DNA from 4 places in the Thiosocius teredinicola genome. Region 1 is predicted to be linked to each of the others. Evidence: predicted binding sites of a transcription regulator. Region 1 holds the regulator's gene; each other region holds the start of a gene.
The links. The regulator sigma-54, encoded in region 1, starts transcription at its own class of promoters, with help from an activator protein. The targets are predictions, from matches to a motif close to TGGCANGNTNCNTGCTT.
Positions count from the first base shown of each region.

Region 2: a site for sigma-54 is predicted at 2,355-2,371, ahead of B1781_RS09715 (nitrate- and nitrite sensing domain-containing protein). Genes of this name have one in related genera too.
Region 3: a site for sigma-54 is predicted at 1,237-1,253, ahead of urtA (urea ABC transporter substrate-binding protein). Genes of this name have one in related genera too.
Region 4: a site for sigma-54 is predicted at 2,692-2,708, ahead of B1781_RS15460 (putative urea ABC transporter substrate-binding protein). Genes of this name have one in related genera too.

Region 1 is NZ_CP019936.1:242,625-247,262, reverse strand. Features, by position in the region: gene lptC (LPS export ABC transporter periplasmic protein LptC) at 1-535, shown strand, start outside; gene lptA (lipopolysaccharide transport periplasmic protein LptA) at 522-1,010, shown strand; gene lptB (LPS export ABC transporter ATP-binding protein) at 1,037-1,762, shown strand; gene B1781_RS01115 (RNA polymerase factor sigma-54) at 1,914-3,416, shown strand; gene hpf (ribosome hibernation-promoting factor, HPF/YfiA family) at 3,448-3,777, shown strand; gene ptsN (PTS IIA-like nitrogen regulatory protein PtsN) at 3,795-4,259, shown strand; gene hprK (HPr(Ser) kinase/phosphatase) at 4,249-4,638, shown strand, end outside.
Region 2 is NZ_CP019936.1:2,017,799-2,022,436, reverse strand. Features, by position in the region: gene B1781_RS09720 (2-oxoglutarate dehydrogenase E1 component) at 1-1,189, opposite strand, end outside; gene B1781_RS09715 (nitrate- and nitrite sensing domain-containing protein) at 1,404-2,258, opposite strand; gene B1781_RS09710 (hypothetical protein) at 2,576-3,067, shown strand; gene B1781_RS09705 (hypothetical protein) at 3,228-3,422, shown strand; gene B1781_RS09700 (GGDEF domain-containing protein) at 3,439-4,464, opposite strand; gene B1781_RS09695 (amidase) at 4,625-4,638, opposite strand, start outside.
Region 3 is NZ_CP019936.1:4,684,327-4,688,964, reverse strand. Features, by position in the region: gene B1781_RS22180 (PilT/PilU family type 4a pilus ATPase) at 1-822, shown strand, start outside; gene urtA (urea ABC transporter substrate-binding protein) at 1,403-2,671, shown strand; gene urtB (urea ABC transporter permease subunit UrtB) at 2,757-4,364, shown strand; gene urtC (urea ABC transporter permease subunit UrtC) at 4,447-4,638, shown strand, end outside.
Region 4 is NZ_CP019936.1:3,253,328-3,257,965, forward strand. Features, by position in the region: gene B1781_RS15450 (sigma-54-dependent Fis family transcriptional regulator) at 251-2,269, shown strand; guanidine-I (ykkC/yxkD leader) riboswitch at 2,785-2,890, shown strand; gene B1781_RS15460 (putative urea ABC transporter substrate-binding protein) at 2,948-3,988, shown strand; gene B1781_RS15465 (ABC transporter permease) at 4,016-4,638, shown strand, end outside.

The DNA of each region.
Region 1 (4,638 bases):
GTTGCTGGCCGCTGCGCTGTTCAGTTGGTGGATGGTGGAAACCGGGCCGATCGCGCCAACGCCCGCCAAACCCAGCGGGCCGCGCGAGATCGATTACCACATCACCGGGTTGAACGTGCTGCGCATGACCGAGGCCGGCAAACCGGCACACCGCCTGATCGCGACCAAGGTGAAGCATTTCACCGACGACGACACCACCGAGCTGGCCGACCCCAAGCTGACCGTGTTTCAGGACAATGCGCCCCCCTGGCAGATCGACTCGGAGACGGCCTGGCTGTCGGCCGACGGCAGCCTGCTGTTGTTGTCCGGCGAGGTGATCATCGATCGAGAGGGCGATGCGCAGAACGCGCCGGTGCACCTGGTGACGAGCGAGGTTCGCGTACAGCCCGAACAAGACTATGCGGAAACCGACGAACACGTTAGGGTGGACAGCGATGGCGACTGGGTTGAATCCGTCGGCCTGCAGGCGTGGCTGCGTTCGCCATCGAAACTGAAATTTCTCTCGCAGGTAAAAGGCTACTATGTACCGCGTTAATTCTCTGCTGGCGCTGTTGCTCGTCGTGCTGACCGCAACGGCCACGGCACTCGAATCAGACAAGCAACAGCCTATCCAGCTGGCGGCCGACAGCGTCGATGTCGACCAGTCGAAAGGCGTCAGTATCTACCGCGGCGACGTCGACCTGCGCCAAGGCAGCATTCATCTGCAGGCCGATGTCGTGACCGTGCAGCACCGCGGCAAAAAGCCGTCGAAAATCGTCGCCGAGGGACGCCCCGTCAAGTTCTCGCAGCAGTCCAATAAAGGACCGGTGAAAGGACAGGCGCGCCGCGCCGAATACGAGGTGAACAGCGAAAACCTCGTGTTGATCGGCGATGCCGTGCTGGTGCAGGGCAAAGACAGCATGCGCAGTGACCGCATCGTGTACGACCGGGTACGTTCGGTGGTCAAGGCCGGCGCCGCCGCGAAAGGCAAGCAGCGCGTTCAGATCACCATCGATCCGCCGAATCAATAAGCAGTACACGCGATCCATACAACGCCATGACCCGACTCGCCGCCGAAGATCTGGTGAAACGCTACCGTGGGCGCTCGGTCGTCAACGGCGTGTCGCTGTACCTTAACGAAGGCGAGGTTGTGGGTCTGCTCGGCCCCAACGGAGCGGGCAAGACGACAACCTTCTACATGATGGCCGGGCTGATTCCCGCCGACCAGGGGCGGGTTACGCTCGGCGAGCACGACCTCACCGACAAACCGATGCATGCGCGTGCCCGTCTCGGCCTGGGTTACCTGGCGCAGGAACCGTCGATCTTCCGCCGACTCACGGTGGCGCAGAACATCATCGCGATCCTCGAGACGCGCGACGACCTCGATCGCGGCCAGCGCGAGCAGATGTGCGACGACCTGCTGCGCGAGTTCGGTATCAGTCACCTGCGCGACAACATGGCGATCAGCCTGTCGGGCGGTGAACGCCGGCGCCTGGAGATCGCCCGGGCTCTGGCGGTACAGCCGCGCTTCATCCTGCTCGACGAGCCATTCGCCGGCATTGACCCCATATCAGTCATGGATATCCAGCGCATTGTCGGTCAACTGGCCGAACGCGGGATCGGTGTACTGATCACCGATCACAATGTCCGCGAGACCCTTGGGATCTGTCAGCGCGCCTACATCATCAGTGAAGGCAGCGTGCTCGCACTCGGTGCGCCGAAGGAGATTCTCGAGAACCCGCAAGTCCGCGCAGTCTATCTCGGCGAGAACTTCCGGCTGTGATTAGGCGTATGATTGCTGCGCAGCAACATCGCCAAATACTGCGCCTCGCCAAAGTCGGGAACGCCGGTCTGCACAGCGGGTTCGACTCGCGCGCAGTTGCGCTAGAATGGCATTGGGAGTCCGATCAAATTTCATACCAGATAGTAGCCGAATGAAGCCCACCATCCAGCTTCGACTGGGTCAACACCTGACGATGACGCCGCAACTGCAGCAGGCAATCAAGCTGCTGCAGCTGTCGACGCTCGATCTCAAACAGGAGATCCAGGAAGCCCTCGACTCCAACCTGATGCTCGAAACCGAAGAGGAAGGTACGCGTCGCGACGAAGCCGACAGCGAGCGCAAAAAGAGCGAGAACGACGGTGAGAATGCAAGCACCCAGAACAACAACGACGATTCGCGCAACGACCCGAACAACGAAAGCGAGGTCAAGATCGAATCCGAGGCCATGCCGGATGAACTGCCGGTCGATACCGTGTGGGATGACATCTACGACAGCGTCACACCCGCCTCTCCCGGCAGCGCCGCCAGCAGCGACGAAAGCCAGGACTTCCTGAATCAACAAAGCAGCGGCGAATCTCTGCAGGACCACCTGATCTGGCAGATGCAGCTGACGCCGTTCAGCCCGACCGACCTGGCGATTGCCGAGGCGATCATCGACGGCATCTCCGAAGACGGCTACCTGACCACGCCGATCGAAGACATCGTCACCAGCATGGATGATCCGGATATCGAGACCGAAGAGGTCGAGGCCGTGCTGCACCGCGTGCAGGCCTTTGATCCGCCTGGCATTGCGGCACGCGACCTGCGTGAATGCCTGTTCATTCAACTGCGCCAGCTGCCCGAAGACTTCGAGTGGCGCGAGCGCGCGCTGTTCCTGATCGGCGAGCACTTCGACCTGCTCGCGGCGCAGGACGAGGCGCAGATGAAGCGCAAGCTCAAGCTGGAGAGCGACGACCTGATGTCGGTCATCCACCTGATCCGCTCGCTCAACCCGCGCCCGGGTACCAGCGTTGCCAGCCAGCCGCCGACCTACGTCGAGCCCGATGTGTTCGTGTACAAACGTAACAACCAGTGGCGGGTCGAACTCAACCCGGATGCAGCCCCCCGGTTACGCGTCAACGCCGAGTATGCGAACATGATCAGGCGGGCGGACAACAGCGCCGACAACGTCACGCTGAAAAACCACCTGCAGGAGGCCCGCTGGTTCATCAAGAGCCTGCAGAGCCGCAACGATACGCTGCTGCGAGTTGCGACACGGATAGTCGACTTTCAACGCAATTTCTTCGAATATGGAGAAGAGGCCATGAAACCGCTCGTGTTGCGGGATATCGCCGAGGCGTTGGAGATGCATGAATCAACCATTTCACGGGTAACCACCCAGAAATACATGCACACCCCACGGGGCACCTTCGAGTTCAAATACTTCTTCTCCAGCCACGTGAGCACCGCCAGCGGTGGCGAGGCCTCGGCCACGGCCATTCGCGCGCTGATCAAAAAGCTGATCGGTGCGGAGAAACCCAACAAACCCCTTTCCGACAACAAGATCGCGGCCATCCTCGCTGATCAGGGGATCAACGTCGCCCGCCGCACTGTTGCCAAGTATCGTGAATCGATGGCGATCCCGCCGTCGAACGAACGCAAGCGCTTAGCTTGATCGAAAGCGCTGAAATGCAAGGAGAAAATCGATGCAAGTCAACCTGACCGGTCACCATGTCGACATCACCGACTCGATGCGTGCCTACGTTGACGAGAAGATCGCCCGACTCGAGCGTCACTTCGACCACGTCACCAACGTACACGTCATCCTGAGTGTTGAAAAACTCACCAAGAAGGCCGAAGCCACCGTGCATATCGCCGGTGCCGACGTCTTTGCGGATTCCACTCACGAAGACATGTACGCTGCCATCGACTCGCTTGTCGACAAACTGGATCGTCAGGTCATCCGCCACAAAGAAAAGATCAAGAGCCACCGTGGCAACGGACACAAAGATGCGTCCGTCGAAGCGGCGGGATGAACTGATCCGGTCTCACCATGCTACCTAAAGGCATCCTCACGTCGGGCAGCGTCAGCATCGCTGACCCGGCATCGAGCAAAAAACGCATCCTCGAGCAGGCGGCACGCCTGCTCGCACGGGATACCGACGAGCCGACGGCGGAGCAGATTTTCGAACGCCTGCTCGAACGTGAGCGCCTGGGCAGCACCGGGCTTGCGGGAGGTGTGGCCTTGCCGCACGCCCGCATGCCCGGCATCAGCGACACGCGCGGCGCATTCCTGCGCCTGGAAACCCCTATCGAATTCGATGCGCTGGACGGCCAGCCGGTCGACCTGGTGTTCGCCCTGCTGGTACCGGAAGACGCCAACGAAGAACACCTTCAGCTGCTCGCCCGCCTGGCGGCGATGTTCAACGAAGAAGAGCTACGCGCGAGACTGCGCGAGGCAGAGGCGAAGGAAGCGATCGCTATCCTGACCGGCCACTCCAGCTCCCATGCCGCATAGCATTCGCGTCCGCGACCTTTACGAAGCACTCCAGGAACGATTGCAACTCGAATGGCTGGCCGGCCACTCCGGCGCCGACAGCACCATTCTGTCGTCGAGCAGCGACGCCGGCACCGGCATCATCGCCGGCCCGCTGAACTACATCCACCCCAACCGCGTCCAGGTCATCGGACCGGCTGAAGAACGCTATCTCAACAGCCTGTATTCGCCGAACCGGCAGCAGGCACTGCAACAGTTGTTCGCCGAGCGACCGGCCCTGGTCATGCTGGTCGACCGCGTGGAAGGTCTTCCGGAACTGGCGGCCATGGCCGACGAGGCGGGTGTGGCACTGATGCGCTCGCCGCTCGGCGACAGCCAGGTCCTGGACAACCTGCAGTAT
Region 2 (4,638 bases), 1.8 Mb from region 1:
CAGTGCAGTACAGCGTCGAACGCGCCTCCTGCGGATGACTGGTGGTGAAGCCGATTTGGTTGTTGACCACGATGTGCAGCGTACCGCCGGTCCCGTAAGCCGGCGTCTTCGACAGGTTCAGCGTTTCGGTGACCACTCCCTGGCCGATGAACGCCGCATCGCCATGCACGATGACCGGCAGGACCAGATCGGTCGCATCCTCTTCGTGACGGTCCTGGCGCGCACGACAACCGCCCTCGATCACCGGGCCGACGATCTCGAGATGCGAAGGATTGAATGCCAACGACAGGTGCACCGGGCCGCCGGGCGTTTGGATGTTGGAATAGAAACCCTGGTGATACTTCACGTCGCCCGAGCCGCTGCGCTGGTCGCTGCCGTGACTCCCCTCGAACTCGGAGAACAACTCGCTGGGCGCCTTGCCCAGCAGGTTGACCAGCACGTTCAGGCGACCGCGGTGCGCCATGCCGATCACGATATCCGTGATCCCACGTTGACCGCCGCCCTGCACGATCTCGTCGAGCAACGGGATCAGTGAATCGCCGCCTTCGAGCGAGAACCTTTTCTGGCCGACGTAACGACGGTGCAGGAAGCGTTCGAGCCCTTCGGCGGCAGTCAGATCGCGCAACGTATCGATACGCACCGCCGCGCTGTGTTGGTCGGCCCAGTAGCCGCGCGTCGATTCGAGGCGGCGCTCGATCCAGCGGCGTTCATCCGATGCCGAGATATGCATGTGCTCGCTGGCGACGGTACTGCAATAGACACGCTCCAGCGCATCGATCACCTCGGTGACCGGCAATGGCCGCTCGGCATCGATCGAGACGACATCGATCTCCTGCGCCAGGGCCTGCTCGTCGAGGCCGTAGTATTCGGGTGTCAGCTCTTTTGGCCGCGGTCGTTCCGTCAGGCCGAGCGGATCGATATCGGCATGCAGGTGGCCGAGCATGCGATAGGCCATGATCAGGCGTTCGACACCGGTCAGCGGGTCGGCGATGACGCCCGGCTGGGTCGGGACCGTGCCCGGCGCCCCGTTGCTGCCTGCCCCTTGTTCGAAACCGTAGAAAAAGCTGCGCCACTCAGGCGCGACACTCTCCGGTGAATCACGGAAGGCTTCATAGAGTTGATCGATATACTCGGCGTTCGCGCCACTGAACCCGGCATCGCGGCGCAGATTATCCAAGGACTTATTCATGTTCTGGTCGACCGAAATGCAAGCTGGCTACCATGCCGTTGCGGCGGAAGCGGGACGCATGCCCTCGCTGAAAGGATAAAACAAGCGTAGCGGAACTACCGGGCTGCGTACATTGACGCACGTCCGTTTTGCCGCGATTGCCCCTGCAAAGAAAGACCGCCGGGGTTGGCGGTCAAATATCCTCGGAGGTCGCAATGGAGAGGAGAAGATCAGTTCAACCGGCCTTCACCGGCATGCTCTGCGTGGTCGTACGTTTCTGCCAGGGATACAGGGTTTCATCTTCGACCTGTAGGCAGGCGCGGATCATGCCGTACCAGCGGTCGATCACCACGGTCATCTGTGCATAGTACGATTGCGGCTCCGTGCCGTTGCCCGGGTTCTCGATGATTGCGCGCGCATGCAGCAGGGCGTCGCGGGTCAGCGACAATGCCGATGGGTCGGGTACCGTGTCGGCGACGTCTTTCATGATCTGGCCCGCTGCACTACGCGACACCTGCATCGTCTTGATGACGCGCTCTTCGGCTTCGCCGTTGCGTGCCAACAGGTGCAGGCCCCAGGCACGAAGAATGCCCAGGTGCTCCATCAGGCGCGGCCATTCCTTGAGGATCTCGGCCTTCTCAGCGCCGAGCAACTTGGCATTGTCTGTTGCCAGCACCTTGAGGATGCCCACCATGCCGATGATGACGTCGCCATGCACTTCGAGATTGGTGTAGAAATCAAGGTCACGCCAATTGTTGCGCAGCGACTCCCAACGACCGAGCACGATGCGCCACTGCGGGCTGCGAAACACCGGGTGTTTCTCGCCGTAGTGACTGGCCAGGGCATACAGCGAGCGCTGCAACTTGTGTTCAGTGGCATCGAGTTCGCTGTTGAACGCCGATTCGCCGTCGAGCACGGCACCGCTCAGGCCGCGATGCAGTTGCAGATCCTGCATCAGGTTGAGCGCTACGAGACAGATCTCCACGGCACGCTGGCGACGCGTTGCCGATGGATGCGTCCATTCGAAAACCCGCTGCCCCACTTCACTGGCCAGGGCCTTGGTCCGCTCTTTGAAAAACACTTTCGCCATACCCCTTCCTGCATGGGTGACTATTGGGTCGTTGTGCGGCGGGCGACTGTCGCCGCACGCATCAGCACAAGCCCGACCATCGATACCGCTTCGGCTATGCATCAGACATACCACCAGAAAACTTCTCGAAAAAACCGCTACTTGTAGCTCGCGAGGGCGCCCAGCCTGCACCAACTTGGCGGGATATCGATGGTCGACGCACCAGCACTGGGACCGCGACCTGTGCGCCAAGTCGCATCGCCGATTGCCGCTAAGAAACCCTTAATTTGCACTGCCTAGCATCGGCGCGCTTACAACACTCAAGGGAGACAAGGAGAATGACCTACGATTTCAACGCTATCCGCATCGGCGCGATTCTGGCCATGCTGACGCTGATCTTCGGCATCGGTATGGGGGTCGTGTTCGGCGCCAACGAAGATGCGGTCAAGGACTACATCAAAGAAGGCGTGGCACAACATGCAGGCATGCATGACGACCAGAGCGAGTCGAAGATCTGGCGCTACGCCCAGCGGGCGCACTTCCATGCCACCGGTGTCGGCGCCTTCGCGCTCGGCATGATCGTGCTGGCCGGGCTGAGCAACATGTCGCGCACGTTGAAGATGACGACGTCGGTGCTGATCGGCATCGGTAGCTTCTATGCCTTGGCGTGGCTCAGCATGTTTATGTTGTCGCCGTCGATGGGGCGCGGTGCCGCGCACGAGGCGCTGCTGACCAAGGCGGTAACCAGCGTCACGGTCGGAGCCATGTTGCTCGGCGTCGCCCTGTTGTCGCTGCACATGATCTTCGGTTTCGGCAAATCCCGCGACTGAGCGATAGCCCCGGCCCCGCGCAGACGGGGCCGGTGGCATTTCAGTATCTGCCGAAATACCCCGGAAATCGCAACGTGGCAACTCTATGTGGGGTGCTACGCTTTCGCCAACGAGTCCTGGATTCCCTTCCCGGGTTTGCCTCTATGATGGGCGCAATGCGATGCCGAAAACCTTGAAAGACGACCAATCCGGCGAATTGATGGAACGCCTCAGCGCGATGTCGCGTGGCAAGAAGATCGTGTTGGTCGTGTTTATTATCTGGGCGATTCAGGCGATTCCGAAATGGACCGCGGCAATCGTCGCCGACGGCGAGACATCCGCCGACATCATGCGGTTCTTCATTACACCGCGTTAGGTCCCCCCGTTGCCATTCAGGTAGTCGCGGCCAGCGGCTCATCCACCGCCTGGCGCCCGATCGACACCTGGTTTCGTCCCTTCGATTTGGCATGGTACAGATTCTCATCGGCGCGCTTTGTCCAGGCACGCCAATTTTCATCCGGCTGCAGCGTGGCGACACCGATACTCACGGTCACCCGGTGTTCGTCCAAGAACGAGTGGGTCGACACGGCATCGCACAACTCCTTGGCCACCCGACGACCATTCTGCTCATCCGCGCCGTACAACAGCGCCAGAAACTCTTCGCCCCCCAGGCGGAACACGCGGTCGACGCGACGCAGGCGATGCGACAGCAGCTTGCCGACCCCACGCAGCACGGTATCGCCGCCATCGTGTCCGAAGTCATCATTGATTTGCTTGAAATGATCCAGGTCGAGGGCGATCAGCGTCATCGGCGTTTGGGTGCGCCGGCTCTGCAGCACGGCCTGCTCGAGCGTTGAACGCAACAAGGTGCGATTGAACACCCCGGTCAACGGATCGGTGACCGCCAGCATCTGCAGTTTTTCCTGCTGACTGGTGATCACTCGCATGAAGATAATCGAGAAGGTACTGACGACCAGCAGCGTAGCCGCGACACGCGCCGCCAGTGCGTGATCCAACACCATCCAGGCGATCGGCAACATCAACGCCAGCAGCAACAGATTGGCGATCCACGCCTTCTTCTCCGACAGGATGAAGTAGAAGGAGATGACCGCCGGATAACTCCAGAGTGCGCCGACGATGCCGTGTTCATAAAACACCGCCGCCAACAATGCCAGGATGATCGGCACCAGAGCAAAGAACGTCAGGCCGGGATAGTAACGTCCACGCCCGATACTCCAGGCCTTGAACGCCAGGATGGCGACAATCGCCAGTGAGCCGACACCCAACACGATCCTGCCCTCGGCAAAGTTGTGGATCGAAAAAGGGGTCAGCAATATGAGCGTGGTTATCGCGACCCCCTGGGTCGACTTGATCCGGAAATCGGACAACTGCTCAGTGCCATGAGTGGGTAATTCCACGGCGCACGCCTTTTATGATTCTTGATTGTTACGTCAGCACGCGCGTGCTGCCGCACGCTCTTTCCGGTCGTCAGCCGGTTCGCTGAACGGATAATTCTGCCACGAAATATGCGCCGATGTGGGCCCGTGGTGAACGTGTCGACAATTTCCTACACACTCGTCAGGCAACCTCCG
Region 3 (4,638 bases), 350 kb from region 1:
CCGCCGGTGCTCAAAGATATGGTCATGGCGCGCAACGGCTTGATCCTGCTGGTCGGTGCGACCGGCTCGGGTAAGTCGACCACGCTGGCAGCCATGATCGATCACCGCAACAGCAGTGCCGGTGGGCACATCCTGACGTTGGAAGATCCGATCGAATACGTGCACGAGCATAAGAAATCGATCGTCGCGCAGCGCGAGATCGGCGTCGATACGCTGGATTTCGGCACCGGCATGAAGGCGGCGCTGCGCGAATCGCCCGACGTCATTCTAATGGGTGAGATCCGCGACCACGATACGATGGAATTCGCGCTGAAATTCGCCAACACCGGTCACCTCGCACTGTCGACCCTGCACGCCAACAACGCGATGACGACCATGGAGCGTATCCTCGGTTTCTACCCGAAAGACGGTCTCGAAGCCCAGGCCAAGCGTATCGCACAGAACCTGCGGGCGATCGTCTGTCAGCGCCTGGTGCCGGCCAAAGACGGCGGCAAGGTGGCCGTGGTCGAGGTCATGATCAACACCGGCTATATCGCCGATCTGATCAGCAAGTTGGAAATCGGCGGTATCAAGGACGCCATCGAGCGCGGTGGTCAGTACAAGATGCAGTCGTTCGACCAGCACTTGGTCAGCCTGTATCACGAAGGCCGGATCACCGAAGAGGTCGCGTATGACTTCGCCGACTCGTCGAGCAACGTGAAGATCCAGATCAAGACATCCAACGCCGGTAAGAAGGTCACCAGCACCGATTGGGGCAGCGGCCTGTCGCTCGAACCGACCGAGTCCGGCGACGACGACGGCGTGGTTGCCGAGTTCCGTTAATCCGGCGCGACCCTTTTCAGCTACGAGTACTGCAGCACCCCCGTTCAGGGGGTGTTGTGTTTCTAGGGATTGCGTCTGACCCTCCCGCTTTTCTCCGCTCCTTTGTGGTGCCCAGGCGTTGATTTGCGTGTTCGCAGCATTGCGATTTGCTGCACCGTAACAGGGCGTCGCATTCAGCGACGCTGAACATGCCGCGTGTAGAACACGGCAGCGTACTGAATTCAGTTATTTACGCGCCCAACGTCGGCAAACATCCGGTCGCTAAGATCGCGCCATTCCCCCTGATGCATGCATGGTCTTGAGGCACCAGTATGGTGCGCCACTTTTGTGCGGACGGGCAACGATGGTGCGTTCGCTTTGTCGGAGCGTGCTCGGTTTTCGATTTTCTTGCGTTGAAACAAGTCCTTATGGAATTGGCATAGCTACTGCAGTCACCGGGCATCTGTCGTCCTGGCCGGATTCACAACCCGACCGGCCGTGCCGAGCCGGTGACTATTCGCTGGGTGCCGGCTGGCGACAGTTTCGCTAAATCCGAAAGGGGAGAAATTCAAGAATGAGCTTTGTTACGCAACTCCGCCGAATGTCATTGGCCGTATCGGCCGTCACGGCGATGAGTGTTGCCGGCGCGGTCAGCGCTGCCGACACCATCAAGGTCGGTGTCCTGCACTCGTTGTCGGGCACCATGGCGATCTCCGAGACGACGCTGAAAGACACCATGCTGATGCTGATCGAGGAGCAGAACAAAAAGGGCGGTGTGCTCGGTAAAAAACTTGAAGCGGTGGTTGTAGACCCGGCTTCCAACTGGCCACTGTTTGCTGAAAAGGCGCGCGAGCTGATCGAGAAAGAGAAGGTTGCCGCCACGTTCGGGTGCTGGACCTCGGTGTCGCGCAAGTCGGTGCTGCCGGTGTTCGAAGAACTCAACAGCCTGTTGTTCTACCCGGTGCAATACGAGGGCGAAGAGTCGTCCAAGAACGTGTTCTACACCGGTGCCGCGCCGAACCAGCAGGCGATCCCTGCCGTCGATTACCTGATGGAACAAGGCGTCGAGCGCTGGGTTTTGGCCGGTACCGACTATGTGTACCCGCGCACCACCAACAAGATCCTCGAGGCCTACCTCAAGGGCAAGGGCGTCGCGTCTGCCGACATCATGATCAACTACACGCCGTTCGGTCATTCCGATTGGCAGTCGATCGTTGCCGAGATCAAGAAGTTCGGTTCGGCCGGCAAGAAGACCGCGGTCGTCTCGACCATCAACGGCGATGCGAACGTGCCGTTCTACAAGGAACTGGGTAACCAGGGCATCTCGGCCGAAGATATTCCGGTCGTGGCCTTCTCGGTCGGCGAAGAGGAACTCTCCGGCATCGACACCAAGCCACTGGTCGGTCACCTGGCCGCGTGGAACTACTTCATGAGTGTCGAAGACGAGAACAACGACAGCTTCATCGAAGCCTGGCACAAGTTCATCAAGAACGAAGACCGCGTCACCAACGACCCGATGGAAGCGCACTACATCGGCTTCAACATGTGGGTAAAAGCGGTTGAGAAGGCCGGCACGACCGATCCGGACGCCGTTGCCGACGCCATCATCGGTGTGGCCGTACCGAACCTGTCGGGCGGTACCTCGGCAATGATGCCCAACCATCACATCACCAAGCCGGTGCTGATCGGCGAGATCCTCGACGACGGTCAGTTCCAGATCGTTTCGCGTACCCCCGGTCTGGTGGTCGGCGATGCCTGGTCCGACTTCCTCGAAGGTTCGAAAGACCTGATCTCCGATTGGCGTGCGCCGCTTTCCTGCGGCAACTACAACGTCAAGACGGCGAAGTGCTCGGGTCAGAACTACGAGTGATCTGAGTTAGCTGTGCAAAGCTGTGGCGCCGATGCCCCGTACATCGGCGCCACCCCTCCGATAACGATAAAACGAAGCCGGAACCATGCTGCGATTCGTCCTTGCCGCACTCCTGTTGTGTCTGCTGTCTCCCTCGCATGCGGCCGAGATTCAGACGGGCGACGCAACGCTGGACGCTGCCTTCGAACAGATCCTGGATCGCAACTTCGGCGTGAAAGACGAAGGTGTGGTCGCGATTGCCCAATCCGGTCACGAAAAAGCCACTGAATTATTGCGCGGTTTGCTCGACGGCGAATTGCGCTACCTGAAACAAAACAACCGCCTGGTCGTCATGGCGCGCGAAGGCGGGGAGACGGTCGCCATCGATGCGCTTACCGGCGAAAGCTACGGTAAGACCAGCAAACGCAAATTCAAGCGTTTCACGATCAACAATGCCATGCGCGGACATATCCGCAGCCTGCTGGCCGAGATCGGTCTGTCGAATGCGGACCCTGAGATGCGCCTGCGCGCAGTCAAAGAGATGTTGTCGAACAGCGAGCCGGAACACGCTGCACTGTTCGAGCGGCTGCTGCAAACCGAAGAGGACAAGGCGGTACGTGCCGTGATGCAGGATGCGATGGAGTTGGCGCGGTTGAGCAACCCCGACCCGGAAGTACGGCGCGCTGCAATCGAAGGCGTATCGGGCAGCCTGGAGCAGGGCGTGCGTAACCAGCTGACCCGCCTGGCGGCTGACGATCCGGACGAGTCGGTGCGCGCTGCGGCCGCTGCTGCGATGAAGAAGATCGAAGACCGTGTCGCGTTCTATGGTCATGTCGAGACCTTCTTCTTCGGCCTGAGCGCCGGTTCGGTACTGGTATTGGCCGCGATCGGCCTGGCGATCACATTCGGCGTCATGGGCGTGATCAACATGGCGCACGGCGAGCTGATCATGCTCGGCGCCTACACCACCTATCTGATCCAGCAGGCGATGCCCGACATGATCGGCCTGTCGATCCTGCTGTCGATACCTGCCGCCTTCCTTGTATCGGGTGCAGTGGGCGTGGCGATCGAGCGCGGCGTGATCCGTTTCTTGTACGGTCGCCCGCTGGAGACACTGCTTGCGACGTTCGGTATCAGCCTGATCCTGCAGCAGCTGGTGCGTACCGTGATCTCGCCGCAGAACGTGCCGGTGTCGAACCCGGATTTTCTCAGCGGCTTCTGGCAGATCAACAGCGTGCTGTCGCTGACCTACAACCGCCTATACATCTTCATCTTCTGCCTGCTGGTATTCGCCGGCCTGTTCATGGTGCTCAAGTACACCCGGCTGGGTCTGCAGGTGCGCGCGGTGTCGCAGAACCGGGCCATGGCGCGCGCGATGGGCGTGCGCTCGTCGCGGGTCGATGCGATGACCTTCGGTCTCGGTTCGGGTATCGCCGGCATCGCAGGCGTGGCCCTGTCGCAGCTGACCAACGTCGGACCGAACCTGGGGCAGTCGTACATCGTCGACAGCTTCATGGTCGTGGTGTTCGGCGGTGTCGGCAACCTGTGGGGCACATTGGTCGGCGGCCTCAGCCTCGGGATCGCCAACAAGATCATGGAGCCCTGGGCGGGTGCGGTGCTGGCCAAGATCCTGGTGCTCGTGTTCATCATTTTGTTCATTCAGAAGCGGCCGCGCGGATTGTTCCCGCAGAAAGGCCGTGCTGCCGAGGGTTGATTGTGAAGTTGATCGTCGATTGGCGCTTTGACAGTGAGGTGTCGATGCCTTTGCAGGTACGGCGACCTGGAGTGCGACGGCCATGTTGTTGACGCGTAGCCTGAAGGGAGACCGGGGTGGGCAGGTCTTTCTGTTGATCCTGATCGCCGTGATGATCGCGGTACCAATCCTCAACAGTCTGCCGACGGACAACCCGCTGTATCTCTCGACCTACACGGTGACCCTGCTCGGCAAGTACCTCACCTATGCCTTGCTCGCTGTGGCCGTCGACCTG
Region 4 (4,638 bases), 1.8 Mb from region 1:
GATACCGTCTGATCGCGAAATGACAGATCCGGATATAGCCGCAACTGCTGATGACTAGGGGACTTTTAGCGCAAGCGCCAATCTTTGGGCAGCACTGAGGCGCGCGCTAATGCTCCCGCATCGGCCAGTCACCGAAGCCGCCGTTTCAAATGCTCGGTGTGCTGTCTATGTGTTTCGGATGCGTCAATCCCGATACAACGACACATATAACAACACCTCAAACCAATAACCTTCGACCCAAAGTAGGTTGATGGAGGAGACAGAGACGATGCCGCACACCCATCTCATGCGTCAGCACGCTCAGAAGATCTCCAATGTTGCGAGCTGTGACCAAGCCGTGCGCAACCTTGGAATAGACAACACCATCTTTGCATCGTGGAAGCGATGTATTCACGAACGCGACCTCGACCCGATGCGTTGCCCCGATCTGCGCGTACTCGAAAACGACCAGTTGAACGAAGCGCGCAGTCGCCTCGAAGGCCTGTTGCGACTTGCAGAACCCGCCTTGGTCGAATTGGCCAAGATCCAGGCGGGCACAGACTACGCCGTGTTGCTCACCGATCACCGGGGCCTTGTGCTGCAGCAGATCGTCGAGGAGACAATCGAAAGACAGTTTCGCGCAGCCGGTCTGTGTCTCGGCGCCGACTGGGGCGAGGCATTACTCGGAACGAATGGCATCGGCACCTGTATCGCCGAACAGCGACCGGTCACCGTGCATCGCGATGAGCACTTCCTCAGCCAGAATATCGGGCTGACCTGCTCCGCCTCCCCGATTCACGACCCACATGGCAATCTACTCGCGGTACTGGATTCTTCATCGTGCAGTTCGACCGACTCGCGCGCCGCGCAAACGCATACACTGGCGCTGATCTCGGCGTATGCAAGGCTGATCGAAAGCCAATACTTCCTGCGCGAGTACCGCAACCAGAAGATTCTGCGATTCCAGGATCGTCCCGAACTGGTCACGTTGCCCGACAAGGCGCTGATCGCTTTGAGCGACGACAACCGCGTGCTTGCCGCCAACGATGTGACGCTCAAGATGCTCGACATCGGCGATCGATCGCTGATTGTCGGCAAGACGCTGAACGACGTGATCGGTCACGATCTGCAAGGGCTGTTCGACGGCTCGCGCAAAGACCCGGAAACCGTACGACCGTTCCGCGATGCCAACAGCGGCAAACAGTTCTTCGGCATGCTGTACACCTACAGAAAGCCGCCGCGCCGCCGCGGGCTGGTGGTGCCGCCGACGGCTTCGTCTAGCGACGACTGTCGTGGCGAACTCTGCGAACTGCGCGTGCTCGCCGGTGACGACCCACAGATGATGGATGCCGCGCACCGTGCCCGCAAAGTCGTCGACAAGCGGATACCGATCTTGATCACCGGCGAAACCGGTACCGGCAAAGACCTGTTCTCACAGGCGCTACATCGGGCCAGTCGCCGCAAGGACATGCCGTTTGTCGCGCTGAACTGTGCGTCGATACCGGAAAGCCTGATCGAGAGCGAGTTGTTCGGCTACAAGCACGGCGCGTTTACCGGCGCCAGCCGCGAAGGCCGACGCGGCAAGATACTCGAATCCAACGGCGGTTCTCTGTTTCTCGACGAGATCGGCGACATGCCGCTGCACCTGCAATCGCGCCTGTTGCGCGTACTCGAAACCCAGGAGGTTGCTCCCTTGGGTTCCGACAGAACGGTGCGCGTCGAACTCAATATCATCTCGGCCACCCATCGCGACCTCGCCCAACTGGTGCACGAAGGCAGTTTTCGCGAGGACCTCTACTACCGTCTGAACGGCATCACGATATCGCTGCCGCCGCTGCGCCTGCGACGCGACCTGTCCGACATCGTGCTCAAGGTGTTCGAGGCCGAGAACGACACCGGCAAAGACCTGCGCGTTTCTCCCGAGGCCATGACCACGCTACTGCGCTACCCCTGGCCGGGCAACCTGCGCCAACTGCGCAACGTGGTGCGCGCGGCGATCGCATTGAGCGAAGACGGCGTCGTCAACGTTACTGATATCAATCTGCCGAAACAAAAACTCCAGCCGGTGGAGCCAGTTGCTCCGCCCGTCGGAACCGCCATGCCACCCTGCGTCGAAGCCGAGAGCGACGACGGCGGCAACCCACTCTACTCTGCGGAACAGCAGGTGATACTCGCCACCTTGAATACCCATGCCTGGAATATTTCAAGGACCGCAGACGCACTCGACATGAGCCGCAACACGCTCTATCGCAAAATGCGCAAGCACGGAATCACACCGGCACGCGAGTGACCAAACAGTAGCGGCCTTCACTGCCCTAGACGGAAAGCCCGGGCTTCAAAGCTCGGGCTTTTCAATATCCGGCATCGGCAAATAGACGCAAAAGCCGGTTTCACCACTTCTCTCACATTCCACGGCACACGTTGATCCCGTTTCGCGATCAGCCTAATCAACGCAAGCATCCCGCTCATGCGCAAACCGCGGCAATGAGCCATTTCGTGATCCTTCACCGTCGCGTGCGCCGCGAAGAGGCCAGCCTTCAGCACCCTACGAATCATCCGCAACATTGATCAGGCCTGCCCCGCCATGCCATTCGCGCCACGCACCAACATCGCGCCGGACGAACGCCCGACGCACCGAATCGATGCATCGCCATGCGGATGCGGAACACCGGCTTTTGCACAAGTCTCGGATTATCAAAGATGTTTTGGAAATGGCACCTAACATGCAAAGACTAGGGCTCCAGGCGCTCGCGAACTCAGAAAAACATCGTCAAACCTGGATACGGTCAGCTAAGCTGACCGCAAGTAATAGAGCGCTAGGGTTCCGGTCGCTGCTGCAAGCGATGTCTGGTCCGAGAGCGGTCGACCTTTCCCATGAAAGGTTACACGGCGGGACAAAAGCCCGGGAGGTATCAGGCTCGATAGACGAGTCTCGAGTGCCCCTACGTGTAACTTCGGAGGTCCAACCGTGAAGTCGCTTGCTCTAGCCCTGTCTCTCTTTCTCCTCGTTCCCTCTGCTTTCGCCCGAGACTCGTTCAAGGTCGCGTGGTCCATCTACGTGGGCTGGATGCCATGGGGCTATGCGGCCGACCACGGCATCGTCAAGAAGTGGGCGGACAAGTACGACATCGATATCGAAGTCGTGCAGATCAACGACTATGTCGAGTCGATCAACCAGTACACCGCCGGCGGATTCGATGCCTGCGTCATGACCAATATGGACGCGCTGACGATACCCGCAGCCGGTGGCGTCGACAGCACCGCCTTGATCGTGGGCGATTTCTCCAACGGCAACGATGGTGTCGTACTCAAAGGCAAGGACTCGCTGAAAGACATCGCCGGCCAGAAGGTCAACCTGGTCGAGCTGAGCGTATCGCACTACCTGCTGGCGCGTGGCTTGGAAAGTGTCGGCCTGAGCGAATCCGACCTGACCGTCGTCAACACCTCAGACGCCGACATGGTAGCCGCCTATGCAACCGACGACGTGACGGCGGTGGTTACCTGGAACCCGCTGCTCAGCGAGATCCTGGCGATGCCCAACAGTCACAAAGTATTCGATTCCTCACAGATTCCCGGTGAGATCATCGACCTGCTGGTCATCAACACCAAGACGATGGAAGCCAATCCGAAGCTCGCCAAGGCCCTGGTCGGCGCCTGGTACGAGACCATGGCGCTGATGAGCAGCGACAGCGACGCAGGCATCGCTGCGCGCACCGCGATGGGTACGGCATCCGGTACCGATCTGGCCGGTTACGATGCCCAGCTCGCCAGCACCAAGATGTTCTACACGCCCACCGATGCCGTGGCTTTCACCAACAGCCCTGCACTGAAAGACACCATGCAGGCCGTCGCCGAGTTCTCATTTGACCACGGCCTGCTGGGTGAAGGCGCCCCGGATGCCGGATTCATCGGCATCGAAACACCGGCCGGCACCTACGGCAGCACCAGCAACGTGAAGCTGCGCTTTACGCCGGAGTACATGCAGATGGCGGCCGACGGCAAACTCTAAACACCCCTTCCAGTCAGGCTCATCGGCATGAAGAAACTCGTCAATTTCACTCCGAGTCGCCCGTGGGCCTGGCTGTTGGGGGTCATTCCGCTGGTCTTGGTAATCGGTCTCTACATCTGGGGATCGAATGCCAGGCTGGCGGAAAATCCCAACGACAAACTGTTGCCGTCGTTTTCGCAGATGGGCAATGCCATGGAACGCATGGCCCTGCAGCCCAGCAAGCGCAGCGGCGAGTATCTATTCTGGACCGATACCGCGGCCAGCCTGCGCCGTCTCGGACTGGGTATCGCCATCGCTGCGGTCGTCGGCCTGGCATTCGGCCTGCTGACCGGTGCCTTTCCGGTCGTCAATGCGTCAGTCTCTCCGCTGTTGACGGTGATATCGCTGATACCGCCGTTGGCGTTGCTGCCGATTCTTTTCATTGTGCTCGGCCTGGATGAGCTATCGAAGGTCGTGCTGATCGTGATCGGTGTGGCACCGTTCATCGCACGCGATTTGCAGAAACACACCCTCGAACTGCCACGCGAGATGTTGGTCAAGGCACAAACGCTGGGTGCCAACAGCCTGCAGATTCTGTTGCGGGTGCTGCTGCCGCAGATCATGCCGCGCCTGATCGATGCAGTACGTCTGTCGCTCGGCACGGGCTGGTT